Regions from separate parts of the Georgenia daeguensis genome, predicted to be linked through region 1. Evidence: riboswitches for the same ligand, from Rfam matches in the RefSeq annotation. Region 1 holds a riboswitch; the other holds the start of a gene.
The links. A riboswitch is a leader RNA that binds a small molecule or an ion and turns the genes downstream of it on or off. The one in region 1 is predicted to bind glycine.
Positions count from the first base shown of each region.

Region 1 (8,796 bases):
GTGCGCGGCGAGGGCGCCGGCCTCGTGCACCGCCTGCCGGGTCCAGAAGACGTTGACGTTGACGGCCAGGGCGAGGTCGAACGTGGCGTCCGCGCCGAGCGCGGCCGTCAGGTCGGCGACGTCCGCCTCCACGACGGTCAGCCGCCCCTCCTCGACGAACCGGGCGTTGCGCCGTCGGGTCTGGTCGACCGCACGGGCGGACCGGTCGACGGCGGTGCACGTGAGACGGGGGAAGGTGTCGAGCAGGATCTCGACCGCCACGCCCGTGCCGCCGCCGATCTCGAGAACCCGCTCGGTCCCCGCAGGGTCGAGGTGCCGGATCGCGGCGTCGATCCGGGTCGGCACGCGAGCCACCGCACAACCTCCTCATCGTCCGGACGCGCGTGACGTCATCGCCGCCGGCCGGACCGGTCGGTACGGGGAGAGCGTGCCCTCCCGGCCCGGCGGGGGCACGGCATTTTCGAGCGACGGCGTGCGGCCGGGGCGCCGCCCTCGCCGTCCGCCGTCGTGGCTGGCCGCCGAACCGTGGGCCGGCCGCCGAACCGGTTGACCGGTCGCCAAACCGGTTGACCCGCGGGCCCAGCGCCGGGAGCATGCCGCCGTGACCTACGAGTTCGACGCCGCGCTGTGGCTCTGGGACGCCCGGCAGATGGACACCTGGACGTTCGTCTCGCTGCCCACGGAGGTGGCCGACGAGATCCTCGAGCTGAGCGCCCCGTACGAGCGTGGCTTCGGCTCGGTGCGGGTGGAGGTCGTCGTCGGCAGGACGGTGTGGCGGACGTCGGTCTTCCCCGACAGCGGCCGGCGCACCTACGTGCTGCCCATCAAGAAGGCGGTGCGGAAGGCGGAGCGGCTGGAGGCGGGGGACACGGCGCGGGTCCGGCTCACCCTGCTCGACGTCGGGGCCGGCTGAGAGGATGCGGCCATGACCACGGACGGCGGGACGCACCGCAAGCGCATCGGCTTCCTCTCGTTCGGGCACTGGCAGCCGGTGCCTGGGTCCCAGACCCGCACGGCCGCGGACGCCCTGCTGCAGACCATCGAGCTCGCCGTTGCCGCGGAGGAGCTGGGCATCGACGGCGCGTACGTGCGCGTGCACCACTTCGCCCGCCAGCTCGCCTCGCCCTTCCCGCTGCTCTCCGCGATCGCCGCGCGCACCTCGCGCATCGAGATCGGCACCGGGGTGATCGACATGCGCTACGAGCACCCGCTCTACATGGCCGAGGAGGCGGCGGCCGCCGACCTCATCAGCGGCGGGCGCCTCCAGCTCGGCGTCAGCCGCGGCTCGCCCGAGACGGCCCTGCGCGGGTACGAGTCCTTCGGCTACGTCCCCGCCGAGGGGCAGAGCGACGCCGACATGGCCCGTGCGCACACCGAGCTCTTCCGGGCCGCGATCGACGGCGCGGGGGTGGCGCGCGCGAACCCGCGGATGACCGGGAGCGACGCCCCGCTCGCGATCCAGCCGCTCTCGCCGGGCCTGCCCGAGCGGATCTGGTGGGGCTCGGGGACGCGGGCCACCGCGCGGTGGACGGCGGAGCAGGGGATGAACCTTATGAGCTCGACGCTGCTGAGCGAGGACACCGGCGTGCCGTTCGACGAGCTGCAGGCCGAGCAGATCGAGCTCTACCGCCAGGCCTGGCGGGACGCCGGCTGGGAGCGGGAGCCCCGCGTCTCGGTCAGCCGCAGCGTCATCCCGCTCACCACCGACCTCGACCGCGCCTACTTCGGCGGCCGCGAGGACGAGCGGCACGACCAGGTCGGCATGCTCGAGGGCGTCCGCGCACGGTTCGGCAAGAGCTACACCGGGGAGCCCGACGTCATCGCGGAGGAGCTGAGCAAGGACGCGGCCGTGGCGGCGGCGGACACGGTGCTGCTCACGGTGCCGAACCAGCTCGGTGTCGAGTACAACGCCCAGCTGCTGGAGAACATCGCCCGGCACGTGGCGCCGGCGTTCGGGTGGTCACCCGCAGGTTGACGCCCTGCACGCGCGCGCCGCGCCGCGTTTGCCGCCGTTGCGGTCCGGTAAGGCATACTTGAAACCTCCACAACTGAACACGCCACCGAACCGCGGCGGGAGAGTCCCGCAGCAGCGGGCGCCGAAGGAGCAACCTCCCCGGGAATCTCTCAGGCCCCCAAGACCGCCGCCGGCGAGGCTCCTCTGGAAAGCGACCCCCTCGGGGGTCCACCGACGGTGTAACCGGGCCGCGGCCCGTGAAAGCTCTCAGGTCCGATGACAGAGCGGGGATCGATCCGCCCGCTCTGCGCGCCCCCGCGCGTGCCCGTCCTGAGGAGTTCTGTGGCACTGTCCGCCCACGCGCCCGTGCGCGTCCCCGAGATCACTCGTGCCGGCGCCCCGGCCCGCAACCGCCGCCTCGGCGTCGTCGCGATCGTCGTCTCTGCCACCGCCATGGGCACCGCGGGGGTGTTCGGCCGCCTGGCCACTCCGTCCGGCGCACCGATCGGCGAGGCGCTCACGATGGGCCGCATGCTGGTCGGCGCGATCGGGATGCTGGTCGTCCTCGCCGCCGGCCGCCGCCTCGGCGTCCTGCGCCGCACACGCCTGTCCTGGTCCGTCGTGCTGGGCGGTGTCTTCCTCGGGCTGTCGCTGGCGACGCTGCTCTCCGCGACCGTCCTCGTCGACCTCGCGCTCGCCGTGGCGTTGCACTACCTGGGCCCGGTCCTCTCGGCCGCCCTGGCGTGGGTGCTGCTCAAGGAGTCGATGACCCGTCTCGAGGTGGTCTCCCTCGTCACCAGCTTCGTCGGGATGACGCTGGCGGCGGGCCTGGTCGGCGGCGAGCCCGCCGCGGCGTCCGGGCAGGAGGCCCTGGGCGTCGGGCTCGGCATCGCCTCCGGGATCTTCTACGGGGCGGCGCTGCTGTGCTACCGGTACCGCGCCGACATGCCGGCGGACGTGCGCAGCTTCTGGAACTTCGCCTTCGGCACGCTGGGGACCGCGGCCCTGGTCGCCGTGGTGCGGCCCGACCTGTCCGGGATGACGGCGACCCACTGGGCGTGGGCCGCCGCGTTCTTCCTCGTCTGCGGGCTCCTCGCGCTCGGCCTGCTCGTCGTGGCGGGCAAGCACCTGCGCGCCGCGGAGCTCTCCGGCCTGTCCTACTGGGAGGTCGTGGTGGCGCTGCTGCTCGGTGCCGCCCTGTTCGGCGAGGGCATCTCGGCGCTCGCCGCCGTCGGGGCCGGGCTCATCGTCATCGCGGGCGTCGTCCCGCTGCTCGGGGGCCGGCGGGGCTGAGCCGGGGGTGGCAGGTACCGGCCGTGGCCACAACCGCTCACCCGCCGTTCATCACCGAGCCATATCCCCTCGCTACGGTCGGTAACCGCGGCCGGACGACGACGTCCGGGCCGCGCCAGCCCGCACCGATCATCCGGGGGAACCGTGCACCTTCCTGCCCGAAGACTGACCGCCGCGCTCGCCGGCGCCGGCCTCTGCCTCGCCGCCGTCGGCGCCCTGCCGGCGCTGGCCACCACCGAGCCGACCGACGCCGAGACCCTCGCCGACCTGGTCACCGTCGGCGACGACAACGGGCTCGACCTCGACGCCGACGGGTCCGTGCTCCACGAGGTCTCCACCCAGGCGGTCGCGCCGGGCCTGGACCTGACCAGCTTCCAGCGCCTGGAGGAGAAGGGCTGGACGTCGGGCAACATCCTCAAGGCGGACCTCACCGAGCCGACCCTGAGCATGAAGGTCCTCGACTCGGGCTCCACCACATCCCCGGCCACCGTGCTGGACCAGGTCGAGGGCACCGGGGCGGTCGCCGCCGTCAACGGCAACCACTTCGACATGAACTTCACCAACGCCCCGATCTTCACCACGATCAGCGACGGCGAGGTCATCAACGGCTACAGCCAGCCGTTCCCGGCGTTCACGCTCACCGACGGCGTCGCGGCCGTCGAGTACCTCTCCGCCTCCGGCACCCTCACCGCGGGCGGGACCACCCACGAGCTGGCCGGCCTCAACCGCGCGACCGTCCCGGCCGACTCGATCGGCGTCTACAACGAGCGGTGGGGGAACGCCTCCCTCGACCGCCCCGCCGGCCTGCCCGGCGAGACCGACGTCGCGACCGCCGTCGTCTCCGGCGGCACCGTCACCGCAGTGACCGACGGGGCCGGGGTGCCCACCTTCCCCGCGGGCGGTCAGGTCCTGCTGGGCCGCGGCACCGGCGCCGCCGCCCTGCGCGCCCTGGCGGTCGGTCAGGCCGTGGACGTGACGATCTCCCCGAGCTCCGACGTCGACCTCGGGATCGGCGGCAACGTCCCGCTGGTCCTGGACGGGCAGCTGGCCGACTTCCCCGACGAGCCGGTCGCCGCCCGCACCGTCCTCGGGCTGACCGAGGACGGCTCCGAGCTCCTCGTCGCAACGGTGGACGGGCGCAGCGCCACCGCCCGCGGCCTGACCCGCGTGGAGATGGCCGAGCTCATGATCGACCTCGGCGCCCACAACGCCGTCAACATCGACGGCGGCGGCTCCACCACCATGGTGGCCCGCCCCGCCGGCGGCACCGAGCCCGAGCTCGTCAATGTCCCCTCCGACGGCTCCCAGCGCGTGGTGGCCAACTCCCTGGCGTTCTTCTCCTCCGCCGACACCGAGGAGCTGACCGACGTCGCCGTGCGCCCCGCCCTCGACGGCGACGACGCCCACCACGTCATCCCCGGACTGCACCGAACCGTCGAGGGGGTCGGCCTGACCGACCAGCTCGCCGGCACCGACGCCGAGGGCCGGTTCACCGTGACCTCGCCGGGCTCGCTGCCGAACGGCGCCGACGCCAACGCCGTTCTCACCGAGCAGACGAAGACCGGCGCCGTACTGGAGGGCGTCACTCCCGGCCCCGCGACTGTCACGTACAAGGCGTCCGGCCTGACCGGCGCCACGAACCTCACCGTGCTCGGCCCGCTGGACCACGTCACCGCGTCGACCTCGCAGATCGCCATGGAGGGCGAGGGCGACACCGCCACCGTCTCCCTCACCGGCCACGACGCCGACGGGTTCTCCGCGCCGATCGAGGTCTCCGACGTCGACGCCTCCATCGACGAGGGGTTCACCATCGAGCCGGCCGGCCTGGGGGCCTTCACGATCACCGCGACCACCGGCTCCGGCTCGGCGCTCGCCCAGCTGGAGGTGGCCGGGACCGTCGTGCAGCTGCCCGTCACCGTCGGCCTGACCACCAAGCCGGTCACGGACCTGTCCGACGGCGCGTCGTGGACCTTCGCGCAGGCGCGCGCCACCGGCACGCTCACCGTGGCGGAGGGCCCCCAGGGGCAGGCGGCGCTGCGGCTCACGCACGACTTCACGACGTCGACGGCGACCCGCGGCTCCTACGCCGTCGCGCCCGCGCCCATCCCCGTGCCCGGCCAGCCGCAGGCCATCACGATGCTGATCGACGGCGACGCCACCGGCGCCTGGCCGCGCCTGCAGGTGCGCGACGGCGACGGCGTGGTCAAGCAGCTCGACGGGCCGATGATCACCTGGGAGGGCTGGAAGGAGACCACGTTCACGGTCCCGGCGGGCACGCCGTTCCCCCTCACGCTCGAGCGCGTGCGGATCATGGAGACCCGCTCCACCGCCAGCTACCAGGGCGACGTCGCGTTCACGGACATCAGGGCCGTCGTCGCCCCCGACGTCGAGCAGCCGGTGCTGGCGCCGGTGCACGACCCGGTGATCGTCACGGACGGCACCGTGGACGGGTACGCCCAGCGGATCGCGGTGATGTCGGACGCGCAGTTCGTCGGCCGCGCCCCGGATTCCGACACCGTCGCGGCCGCGCGGCGGACGCTGCGGGAGATCGTCGCCGAGGACCCGGACCTGCTGGTCGTCAACGGCGACCTGGTCGACGAGGGCGCCACGATCGACTTCGACCTGGCCAGGCGGGTGCTCGAGGAGGAGGTCGGCGACGCCGTCCCGTACCTGTACGTGCCGGGAAACCACGAGATCATGGGCGGCTCCATCGGGGCCTTCGAGGCAGCGTTCGGGCCGGCGCAGAACGTGGTGGACGTGGCCGGCACGCGGGTCGTCACGCTCGACACCTCCGCCGGGTCCCTCCGGGCCGGCGGGCTGGACCAGATCCGGCTGCTGGAGGACTCCCTCGCCTCGGCGGCGTCCGACCCCGCGGTCACCGGCGTGATGGTGTTCTTCCACCACCCGACCGAGGACCCGCTGCCCGACGACGCCTCGCAGCTGTCCGACCGGTACGAGGCCGCGGCGGTCGACGAGGCGCTCGCCGACTTCCGGGCCACCTCCGGCAAGTCCGTCGCGGCCGTCAACGCCCACGTCGGCGCGTTCCACGCCCGCAGCTTCGACGGCGTCTCCAACGTCATCAACGGCAACTCGGGCAAGTCGCCGGCCTCCACGCCGGACAACGGCGGGTTCACCGGGTGGACGCTGCTCGGCATCGACCCGGCCGACGGCGTGGTGGGCCAGAGCCCCGCACCCGTGACCGACCGGCTGGACTGGATGCGGGCCGAGGTCCGCGCCCGGGTCGACTCGCTCACGCTCGACGTGCCGGCCGAGCTGACGCTCGGGGAGACCGCCGTCGTCGGCGGGACGGTCACGCAGGACGGCACCCGTGCGGTTCCGGTGGGCTGGCCGATGAGCGCCGACTGGGCGGGGGAGGGCGTGACCGTCTCCGCCGGGTCCGAGCCGGGGTCGGGCACCGAGCTGGAGGGCGAGGCGGCCGTGCTGCGGCTCAACCCGGCCACCGGCGAGCTGACCGCCGTGGGCTCGGGAACCGCGACCGTGCGGCTGACCGTCAACGGGGTGACCGAGGAGGTCACCGTCACCGTGCCCGAGGTCGAGGTGCCCGCGTGCGAGACGCCCGGCTCGGCCCCGGCCGAGGCACCCGGCGGCGCGGCAGACCACACGCAGGCGCTCGAGCGCGGCCTCGGCAGGCCACCGTGGGCCTGCGGGGCGTGAGGCCGCCCGGCCGAGCGGCCGGGTGAACGAGAGCGGGGCCGTCCTCCCGGGGGAGAGGACGGCCCCGCTCCGTCTCCCGTGGCGGTCCCGTCTCGCCGGACGGCGGGCGGGCCATCGGAGGCTGGAAATGCGCCGTACGTGCGGCAGGAAAGAACGCCTCGGGAGCAGAATGATGGCACTGGAGTGAGCAACCCACGCAGCACTCGGTCGCAAGGAGGCCACCGTGGAACTGTTGCAGGACATCCTCACCGGTATCGCCAACAACATCTTCAACCAGGTGCCGATCCTCATCGGCCTCATCGCCCTCGCCGGCCTGCTGCTGCAGCGCAAGCCTGTCGAGGCGGTGGTCGGCGGGACGATCCGCGCGGTCGTCGGCGTCGTCATCCTCATGCTCGGCGTGGAGATCTTCGTCGGCGGGCTGGTGGCGTTCCAGGCCATCGTCGCCTCCGCCGTCGGGCTGGAGCCGCCCGCGGCGACCAGCACCCTCAACGACTTCCTCGGCGGGCAGGGCTCGGCCGTCCCGCTCATCATCGCGGTGGGTTTCGCGATCCACGTGCTGCTGGTCCGGATCTTCCCGGCCGCGCGGTACGTCTACCTCACCGGCCACCTGATGTTCTGGATGAGCATCGTCATCGCCGCCTCCCTCGTGGAGGTGCTGACGGACATCCCGCGGACCACGTTGATCATCGTCGGCGCGGTGATCATCGCCTGCTACTGGACGCTGCAGCCGCTGTGGATCGCACCTCTCATGAAACGGCTGATGGGCCACGACCAGTTCGGCCTGGGGCACACCACCTCGACCGTTGCCCTCCTCGCCGGGTACGGCTCACGGGCGCTGCGGCTGGGCGACGCCCAGCGGCACGACTCGGAAAAGCTCAAGCTGCCGAGGTCGATCTCCTTCTTCAAGGACATCAACGTCTCCACCGCGCTGATCATCGCCGTGATCATGCTCGTCGCCATCGCGTTCGCCGACTCCGCCGTGGTCCAGGAGCAGATGGGCGACTCCCAGCTGCTGCCGTGGGCGTGGGGCCTGACGCAGGCGCTGCGGTTCGCGGCCGGTATCGCGATCCTGCTCTTCGGCGTGCGCATGTTCCTGGCCGAGATCGTCCCGGCGTTCAAGGGCATCTCGGACAAGGTCCTTCCCGGCACCCGGCCCGCGCTCGACATCCCGGTCGTCTTCCCCAAGGCGCCGACGGCGGTCATGATCGGCTTCCTGTCCTCGACCGTCGTGTTCCTCGTCCTCATGGGCGTCTTCGCCGCCGCCGGCTGGTTCGTGCTCGTGCCGCCGATGATCATGCTCTTCTTCGGCGGCGGGTCGGGCGGCGTCTTCGGCAACGCCGTCGCCGGCTGGCGCGGCGCCGTCTTCGGCGGCCTCGTGAACGGCGTGCTGCTGGCGTTCGGCCAGTGGATCGGCTGGGGGCTGTACGACAGCACGGCCCCCGAGATCGCCACGCTGGCCGACCCCGACTGGTACGCCGTCGGCTGGCTCGTCCTCGGTGCCACCCAGCTGCTCGAGCCGCTCGGCGCGGCCGCCGTCTGGGTCGTCGCGGGGGCGGTTCTGGTCGCGACCGTCGCCATCCTCATGGTGCTGTCCCGGCGCAGGACGACGCCGGACGAGACTTCCGCAGCCCCGGTCACCTCGGGGGCCCCGGCCTCCGCGGGCTCCTCGGCCCCGGCCGCTGCGGGCACCTCGGCCGGCCCGACGACCGGCGGGGCCCCGACCGCACGATCCACCGAGAACCGGCCGGCTGACACGGCCCGCCGCCGGCAAGCGACAGGAGAGACATCATGACCGACCGACCGGACCCCCTGAAGGTGCTCGCCGTGTGCGGGCTCGGCATGGGCACGAGCCTGATCCTGAGGATGACGACGGA
Region 1 covers NZ_BAABBA010000008.1:132,783-141,578, reverse strand. Annotated here, with positions in the region: gene ABD774_RS10015 (class I SAM-dependent methyltransferase) at 1-354, opposite strand, end outside; gene ABD774_RS10010 (DUF1905 domain-containing protein) at 602-913, shown strand; gene ABD774_RS10005 (LLM class flavin-dependent oxidoreductase) at 926-1,975, shown strand; glycine riboswitch at 2,062-2,151, shown strand; gene ABD774_RS10000 (DMT family transporter) at 2,297-3,247, shown strand; gene ABD774_RS09995 (phosphodiester glycosidase family protein) at 3,392-6,922, shown strand; gene ulaA (PTS ascorbate transporter subunit IIC) at 7,146-8,714, shown strand; gene ABD774_RS09985 (PTS sugar transporter subunit IIB) at 8,711-8,796, shown strand, end outside.

Region 2 (8,796 bases), on a different contig from region 1:
GCTTGATGTCCCGGTGCACCAGTCCGGCGCGGTGGGCGCAGGCGAGCGCGTCCAGCACCTGACCGGTGAGCGCGAGCGCCTCGCCCAGCGGCAGCGCCCCCCGCTCGCGGAGCACCGTGCGCAGGTTCGGGCCCTCGACGAACTCCATCGTCAGGTAGCTTGCCTCGCCGGCCAGGCCCTGGTCGTGGACCGAGACGATGCCCGGGTGCGCGAGCCGGGCCGCCGCCTGCGCCTCCCGGCGGAACCGGGCGACGAAGTCCGGGCTCTCCGCCAGGTGCGCGTGCATCACCTTGACCGCGACGGTGCGGTCGAGCCGACGGTCGGTGGCCCGGTAGACGGTCGCCATCCCGCCGCGCGCGACGCGTGCGGTCACCTCGTACCGGTCGTCGACCAGGTGGCCGATCATCGGGTCGAGAGTCGTGGCGTCCACGTCGCGAGCGTAACCGCCGCACCACGCCGCCAGCGTGCGGCATGCCGAAGGTCACACAGCTCCGTCGTGGCCTCCCGGCAGGGAGCGGCGTCGGGCGGGGACAGGGCCGACACGGTGCGCCGGCCGGACATGACGACGGCCGGGCCCCGTGGCCCGGCCGTCGTCATGAGCGGATCTCAGAACCGGTTCATGTGCGCCTTGACGGCCGCGACGTACATCTTAGTGTCCGCGAACATGCCGTTGCGCTTGACCGAGGCCGCGCCCTGGTAGTAGCCGGCGATGCCGGTCTCGAGGTCCGGCGCGGTGCGCTGGAGCTGACGGATGATCGCCACGCCGGCCACCACGTTGTCGTAGGGGTCGAGCAGGTTCAGCCGGCGGCCGACGAGGTCGGAGGCCCACTCGCCGGAGGACGGGATGACCTGCATCGTCCCGATGGCGTTGGCGGGGGAGACCGAGGCGTGGTTGAACCCCGACTCCTGGTAGGCGTGGGCCTGGGCGAGCGCGGGGTCGACGCCCATCTGCCGTGCCACCTGGGCCACCGTGGCCTGCATCTGCGCGCGCGAGGGCACGCCGGTGGCCAGCAGCGTGGCCTTGTTGGCGTTGGCGGAGGCGACGGTGGCGTCCGGGTAGGTGCGCCCGAGGAAGCTGTTCGGCACCAGCGGCGTGGTGGCCGGCGCGGCGGGCGTGGCGGCCGTGCCCGGGACCTTGAGCTTCTGCCCGACGTAGATGAGCCCGCGGGCGTCGAGCTTGTTGGTCTGGACGACGGCGGAGACGGTGGTGCCCCACTGCTTCGCCAGCACGGAGACGGTGTCGCCCGCCCGGACGGTGTAGGTGCCGGAGGTCGTGGCCGGCGCCGGGGCGCTCGAGGGAGCGGCGCCGGCGGCGCCCGAGACCACGAGCTTCTGGCCGGCGTAGATGAGGCCCGACGGGCGGAGGTTGTTCGCCGCGATGATGGCGCGGACGGTCGTGCCGTACTTCTTGGCCAGGCCCGAGACGGTCTCGCCGGCGCGCACGGTGTGCGTCCCGCCGGTCGTGACGGCCGGCGTGGTCCGGGTGGGCACGGAGGTCGCCGTCGGGGCGGCGGAGGCGGGGAGCGAGGCCGTGCCGGAGACGGCGAGCTTCTGGCCGACGTAGATGCGGTGCGCCGAGTCGAGCTTGTTGGCCTGGACGAGGGCGGCGACCGTGGTGCCGTACCGCTGGGCCAGGACGGAGAGCGTGTCGCCGGCCGTCACGGTGTGGGTGACGGCGGGGCGCGCGGCCGCGCGCGAGGCCGCCGTGGTCGCCGGCCGGGCGTCGGAGGCCGAGGCGGCGGAGGGGATCTTGAGCATCTGGCCGACGCGGATGAGCGCACGGGAGTCGAGGTTGTTCGCCCGCACGATCGCACTGACGGAGGAGCCGGTGCGGGCGGCGATGTGGGAGACCGTGTCACCGGCCTGGACCCGGTAGGTCATGGTCGGTGTGGCCGCGGGCGCCTGCGGTGCGAGGGCGGTGGCGCCGAGGGTGGCGCTGTGCAGGCTGGCGGGCGGCTGGGCGGGCGCGGCCTGGGCCGTCGCGGCGGGGACGGCGACGCCCACGGCGGTCGTCGCGGCCAGGGCCAGACCGATACCGGCCCGTCCCGCCTGGGTGCGGGCAGTGGTCCGAGAGCTGTTCTCGACCTTCGACATCGATCCTCCAACGGGGTCGTGCACAGGGGGCCGGCTCAGAGACACGACCGCTCGTGTAACGGACGTGACTCGTGTTGTCGGTGATACCAACGTGACTAATGAAACCAGTGTGACAGTAGCGACTGTAGGTGCGTGTCGACAACCGATTGTCCGAAACGGTCCTCTAAGATTCCTCCGTGACCGACGCGCCCGAGGACCCCACCCGCTGGTACTCCCTGCCCGAGGTGGCGGAAATGCTCGGTCTCCGCCTCCGCGACGTCCGCTCCCTGCTGCGGGAGCACCGTCTGCTCGCGGTGCCGCACGGGCCGAACGGCGCCCGCTCGGTGCCCGGTGAGCTGCTGCTGGGGCCCGACGACGTCGACGGCCCGGGGCCGCTGCCCGCGCTGCGCGGCACGCTGATCCTGCTCGCTGACGCCGGCTACGACGCCGAGGAGTCCTTCCGCTGGCTCTTCACGCCGCACGCCGAGCTCGAGGCGACGCCGATCGCCGCGCTGCGCGCCCGGCGCACCCACGCGGTGCGGCGGGTCGCCCAGACGCTCGCCTTCTGACGGGCGGCCGGGACGCGCGTCCCGGCCCGGCGGCAGCGACGCAGCGCCGCGGACCGGACCGCCCGGATCAGGCGGCGCGGCGGGTGAGCGCCGCCGCGAGCTCCCGCAGCAGGGCGTCGGCCCGCCGCGGCAACGCCGCCGTAGCCAGGGCGACCAGACCGGCCTGGTAACGCGCCTCGATCATGCGCTCGTGCTCCTCCACCGCACCGGTCGCACGCATGACCCGCTGAAGGGCGGCCACGTCGTCGCCGGTGAGGTCCGCCGCGCCCACCCGGTCCCGGAGCAACGCGCGGTCGTCCGCGCCCGCCCGGCGCACGGTCATCGCGAGCAGGGCCGTGCGCTTGCCCTCGCGCAGGTCGTCGCCCGCCGGTTTGCCGGTTGTCGACGGGTCGCCGAAGACGCCCAGCTCGTCGTCACGGAGCTGGAACGCCTCGCCCAGCGGCAGCCCGACGGCGGACAGCGCGGCGAGCAGATCGTCGTCCGCACCCGCGAGCGCGGCACCCACCAGCAGCGGGTGCTCCACCGAGTACCGCGCCGACTTGTGCCGGACCACCTGCAGGGCCCGCGCCAGCGCAGCGTCGCCGTCGTCCTCCCACGGCTGGGCCTGGGACCGGACGTCCAGGTACTGGCCGAGGGCCACCTCGGCGGTCATCGCGTCGTAGGTCCGCCGCGCCCGGCCCCCGGCCGCGGGTCCGACCGCCGCCTGCGCCTCGTCCATCTCCATGGACGACAGCGACAGCAGGAGGTCGCCGAGAACGATGGCGGACGCCTGACCGTAGTCGTCGGCGTCGCCGAGCCAGTCCCGCTCGGCGTGCTCGAGGGCGAACCTGCGGTGCGCTGAGGGCATGCCGCGCCGGGTCTGCGAGGCGTCCATGACGTCGTCGTGCACGAGTGCGGCACCCTGGAAGAGCTCGAGCGCGCTGCCCGCGAGGACCACGGGCCCCCCCAGCGAGGCGTCCGGGGCGGCCGCGGCCCAGCCCGCCCCGCACAGCAGCGCCCGGAGCCGCTTGCCGCCACCGAGCAGGGACCTGGCGGGCGCCAGGAAGTCGGTCAGCGGCGCGCCCACGTGCGCGAGGTGCGCGGTGCGGTCGTCCAGGGCGGTGAGGACCCGCTCGGCGACGGCCTCGCGGAGGTCGGACAGGGCGGTGCTGTGCATGACCCGACCCTATGCGCCCCGCGACCCCCACCGTCCACATCGCAGACCCTGACCCGTCCACAGCGCGGCGCGTCCGTCCACCCGACCGCCGCTGTGCACAGCCGGCGGCGGCCGCGGCGTCCGTGCACAGGCGCGGCGCGGGCACCAGGAGTTCCGCGGCTGGATGGACCCATGACCACCACAGAGACCATCCGACTGTCCCAGCCCCGCGACCTCATCGCCCTCATCCCGTACCGGCTGGGCTTCCACCCCGCCGAGTCCGCCGTTCTCGTGGCCGTGAGCGTCACCCCGGACGGCCGGAAGGAGGTCGGCCTGGTGGCGCGCATGGACCTCGCCGACCTCGCGTCCCCGCTCAGCGGCGGCGAGGCGGCGGCGGTCCTGGCTGGCCACGTCGCCGCCCAGCAGCCCGAGGACCTCCACCTCGTCCTGTACACGAAGGAGGAGGACGACCGGGTGCTCCACGACGTCGTGGACCATCTCGCCGACGCCCTGGACGAGGCCCTGTGGCCGCTGGCGCCCGATCTCGACCCGTGGCGGGTGGGGCCGCGTGGCTGGGGCCATCTCGACACCTGCGACTGCTGCCCGCCGGCCGGCCATCCGCTCGAGCTGCTGACCGCGTCCCCGGCGGCGGCGGCGATGGTGACGGCGGGACGCGCCGCTGCGGGGGACCGGTCGCAGCTCGCGGTCGTGCGCACCCGCGACGGCGACGCGCTGGCCACCGCCTTCGCAGCTGCCGAGGCGGAGCGCGAGCGACTCCGCGAGGTGCGCCGGGCCTGCGGCGGCGCACCGCTCGTGCGCGGCGCCGCGTTCGGCGTCCCCGGTGCCCGGCCCGCCCGCGACCAGGAGCCGCTGCGGCGCTGGCGGGAGCAGGGCGCCCGGTTGTGGGACGCCGCGGTCGCGACCGGTCCGGGTCAACGGTCGCGCACGGCCCCCGAGGTGCTGGGCCGGCTGCTCGTCGTGCTCGGCGACAAGGTCGTGAGGGACGCCGTGGTGGCCGCCACGATGGAGGCGGCCGAGGGGCGCACGGGCGACTACCTCGATCCCGGGACGGTGGTCCGGGCCTTCGAGACCGAGGTGGCGCCGGACGCCGAGATGGTCGGCCGGGCGACGGCGCTCGCCCAGACCGTGGCCGCCCATGCCGAGCCCGGTGGGGGCGGCCCGGCCCTGGGTGCTCTGGCGTACCTGGCCTGGTGGGGCAACGAGGGGGCCCGCGCCGACGTGGTCGCGCGGCAGGCGCTGCAGGAGGAGCCGGGCCACCGCCTGGCGGAGCTGGTGGTGGCGGCGCTGGAGGCGGGTATGCCGCCGGCGTGGGTGCGGACACCGTGACGGTGTCGCCGTCCGTGCCCGCCGTGCGTGAGGTGCTCGTGACCGCGGTGTTTCGGGTAACGTCCCGGGCACGGTCCACGGGGCCGCCCGGCAGGCGGCAGGAACGGAGCAGGCATGACGATCGTCGTGGGGTACGTGACCACGCAGGAGGGAGCGGCGGCGCTGGACGCCGCCGTGGCGGAGGCGCGACGGCGCGACTCCCGGCTCATCGTGGTGCTCGCGCGTCGCTCGCGCGGCGACGACCCGTCGCTGCTGGAGGCCGAGGCCGACGCCGTGCGTGACCTGCTCGACGACGCGGACATCGCCTACGACATCCGCCAGCTCCGGCGGTCCGACGACGTCGCGCAGTCCCTCGTCGCCACGGCGGAGGAGGTCGAGGCGGAGCTGATCGTCATCGGGCTGCGCCGCCGCTCCCCGGTGGGCAAGCTCGTGCTCGGGTCGAACGCGCAGCGCATCCTGCTCGACGCCCCCTGCCCCGTGCTGGCCGTCAAGCCCGTCCCCGCCGCGTCCTGACCGCGGCGCGGCCGCGACCGCGTTCCCGGCACCGCCGGTGGTAGCGTGCACCCCGCGCGGCGGGTGATCCTCCGACGCCACCCAGAACTGGATATCGGGCCGTCAGCAGTCGGCACGGGAGAGCCGTCGCCCCCGCGACGCACCGAAGGAGCAACCGCCCCGGCAATCTCTCAGGTCCCCGCACCGTGTCGATCAGGCCACTCTGGAAAGAAGTCCACGCGTCCACGGGCTCACCCATGGTGAAAGGGCCGCCGTCCGGCGCCCGAAACTCTCAGGTACCAGCACAGAGGGGGAGCCGATCGACGTGCGCGCCCGCGCACGCGTCCGACGACCCGACGGAGCTCCCCGCATGACCACCGACCTCCTGCGCACCCCGCTCTACGCCGTGCACCGCGACGCCGGCGCCGCGATGACCCCGTTCGCCGGCTGGGAGATGCCCCTGCGCTACACCTCCGACCTCGCCGAGCACGCCGCGGTCCGCGAGCGCGCCGGCCTGTTCGACCTCTCGCACATGGCGCAGATCGAGGTGTCCGGACCGGGGGCCGCGGACGCGCTGGACCACGCGCTGGTCTCCCGCAGCTCCACCCTCGCCGTCGGCAGGGCGCGCTACACGATGATGGTCGCCCCGGACGGCGGCGTGGTCGACGACCTCATCGTCTACCGCCTGGCGGAGACCGAGTTCCTGGTCGTCGCCAACGCAGCCAACCGGACCGTGGTGCTGGACGAGCTCACCGTGCGGTCCGGCGCCGACGTGCACGTCGCCGACCGCACCGAGGCCCGGGCGCTGGTGGCGCTGCAGGGCCCGGTCTCGACCGAGGTGCTCGCGGGACTCACCGACACGGATCTGGCCGCCCTGAGGTACTACGCCTCGGTCCGCGCCGAGGTCGCCGGCGTCCCCGTGCTGCTCGCCCGCACCGGCTACACCGGCGAGGTCGGTTTCGAGCTGTCCGTGCCCGCCGCCTCCGCCGTGCCGCTGTGGTCGGCGCTGCTCGAGGCCGGTGCCGGGTCGGGCGTCGTGCCGTGCGGGCTCGCCTGCCGGGACACGCTGCGGCTCGAGGCGGGCATGCCCCTGTACGGGCACGAGCTCAGCCGCGACGTCACGCCCTACGAGGCGAACCTGGGCCGGGTGGTCGACCTCGAGCACGACTTCGTCGGCAAGGACGCCCTCGCCGACCGGGCTCAGCACCCCAGCGGGACGGTGCTCGTGGGGCTCGCCGGCGAGGGCCGCCGCGCCGCCCGCGCCGGCAGCACCGTGCTCGACGGCGACGGCGCGATCGGCGCCGTCACCTCCGGCGTCCTGTCGCCGACCCTGGGCCACCCCGTCGCGATGGCGCTCGTCGACCGCGACAGGGCCGCCGTGGGCACCCGCCTCGAGGTGGACGTGCGCGGCAGGCGCCAGCCCGTGACCGTGGTCGACCTGCCCTTCTACCGCCGCCCTCGCTGACCGCGACGGCCCGCCCTCGCGGCGAGAGCCGCAGCACCCAGACCCCACACCCTGCCAGGCAAGTCCCACCGAATGGAGCGACCGTGAGCTACCCCGACGACCGCCAGTACACCGCCGACCACGAGTGGATCGCCGTCGACGGCGACACCGCACGGGTGGGCATCACCGCCTACGCGGCCGAGGCGCTGGGCGACGTGGTCTACCTCGACCTGCCGGAGGTGGGCTCGACCCTGACGGCGGGGGAGACGTGCGGCGAGATCGAGTCCACCAAGTCGGTCTCCGACCTCATCGCCCCGGCCGACGGCGAGGTGACCTCGGTCAACCAGGAGGCCGTCGACGCCCCCGAGACCGTCAACGCCGACCCGTACGAGCAGGGCTGGCTGTACACCCTGCGCGTGACCGAGCTGCCGGAGAACCTGCTGGACGCCGCCGGGTACGGCGCGCTGGTCGAGGGGCAGGGCGCGTGAGGGAGTTCTCCGACCGCCACATCGGGACGGACGCCGCCGCCCAGGAGCAGATGCTCGCCGCCGTCGGTGTGCCCACGCTCGAGGAGCTCGTCTCCGCCGCCGTCCCCGACTCGATCCAGGACGGGTCGGCGCCCGCCGGCCTGCCCGGGGCCGCCTCCGAGCACGAGGTGCTCGCCCGCCTGCGCGGGATCGCGGCGCGCAACACCGTGCGCACCTCGATGATCGGGCAGGGCTACTACGACACGCTGACGCCGCCGGTCATCCAGCGCAACGTCCTGGAGAACCCCGCCTGGTACACCGCCTACACCCCGTACCAGCCGGAGATCTCCCAGGGTCGCCTCGAGGCGCTGCTGAACTTCCAGACCGTGGTCACTGACCTCACCGGGCTGGACGTCGCCGGGGCGTCGATGCTCGACGAGGCCACCGCCGCCGCCGAGGCGATGCTCCTCGCGCGGCGTGCGACCAAGCACAAGGGCGACCGCTTCGTCGTCGACGCCGACACCTTTGCCCAGACCCGTGCGGTGCTCGAGACCCGGGCCGCCCCGCTGGGCATCGAGCTCGTCGTCGCGGACCTCGGCGAGGGCCTGGACGGGACGGATCTCGACGGCGTCTTCGGCGTCCTCGTCCAGCTGCCGGGAGCGTCGGGCCGGGTCCTGGCCCGGTCCGTGCTCGAGCGCGCGGTGGGTGCGGCGCACGACGCCGGCGCGGTGGTGATCATGGCCGCCGACCTGCTGGCGGCGACGCTGGTCACCCCGGCCGGCGAGCTGGGCGCGGACATCGCGGTCGGCTCGACCCAGCGCTTCGGGGTGCCGCTGGGCTTCGGCGGGCCCCACGCGGGGTACCTCAGCGTGCGCAAGGGCCTGGAGCGTCAGCTCCCCGGCCGCCTCGTCGGCGTCTCCCGCGACGTCGACGGCGCACCCGCGCTCCGGCTCGCGCTGCAGACCCGCGAGCAGCACATCCGCCGCGAGAAGGCCACCTCCAACATCTGCACCGCCCAGGTGCTGCTGGCCGTCATGGCTTCCATGTACGCCGTCTACCACGGGCCCGACGGCCTCCGGGAGATCGCCGAGGCAGTGCACACCCGCACCCGGGCCCTGGCGGCCGGGCTGCGGCAGGCCGGCGTGCGGCTGAGCCACGAGCACTACTTCGACACCCTCGAGCTCGTGGTGCCCGGCCGGGCCGACGCCGTGCGCCGGGCCGCGCTGGAGGAGAACATCACCGTCTGGGTGCAGGACGCCGACCGGGTGC
Region 2 covers NZ_BAABBA010000002.1:149,354-158,149, reverse strand. Annotated here, with positions in the region: gene pknB (Stk1 family PASTA domain-containing Ser/Thr kinase) at 1-430, opposite strand, end outside; gene ABD774_RS02420 (LysM peptidoglycan-binding domain-containing protein) at 607-2,094, opposite strand; gene ABD774_RS02415 (Rv2175c family DNA-binding protein) at 2,271-2,642, shown strand; gene ABD774_RS02410 (polyprenyl synthetase family protein) at 2,710-3,798, opposite strand; gene ABD774_RS02405 (DUF4192 domain-containing protein) at 3,970-5,124, shown strand; gene ABD774_RS02400 (universal stress protein) at 5,239-5,637, shown strand; glycine riboswitch at 5,743-5,833, shown strand; glycine riboswitch at 5,834-5,934, shown strand; gene gcvT (glycine cleavage system aminomethyltransferase GcvT) at 5,987-7,081, shown strand; gene gcvH (glycine cleavage system protein GcvH) at 7,165-7,548, shown strand; gene gcvP (aminomethyl-transferring glycine dehydrogenase) at 7,545-8,796, shown strand, end outside.
Region 2: linked by a shared signal. The riboswitch ahead of gcvT (glycine cleavage system aminomethyltransferase GcvT) and the one ahead of ABD774_RS10000 (DMT family transporter) in region 1 are both predicted to bind glycine.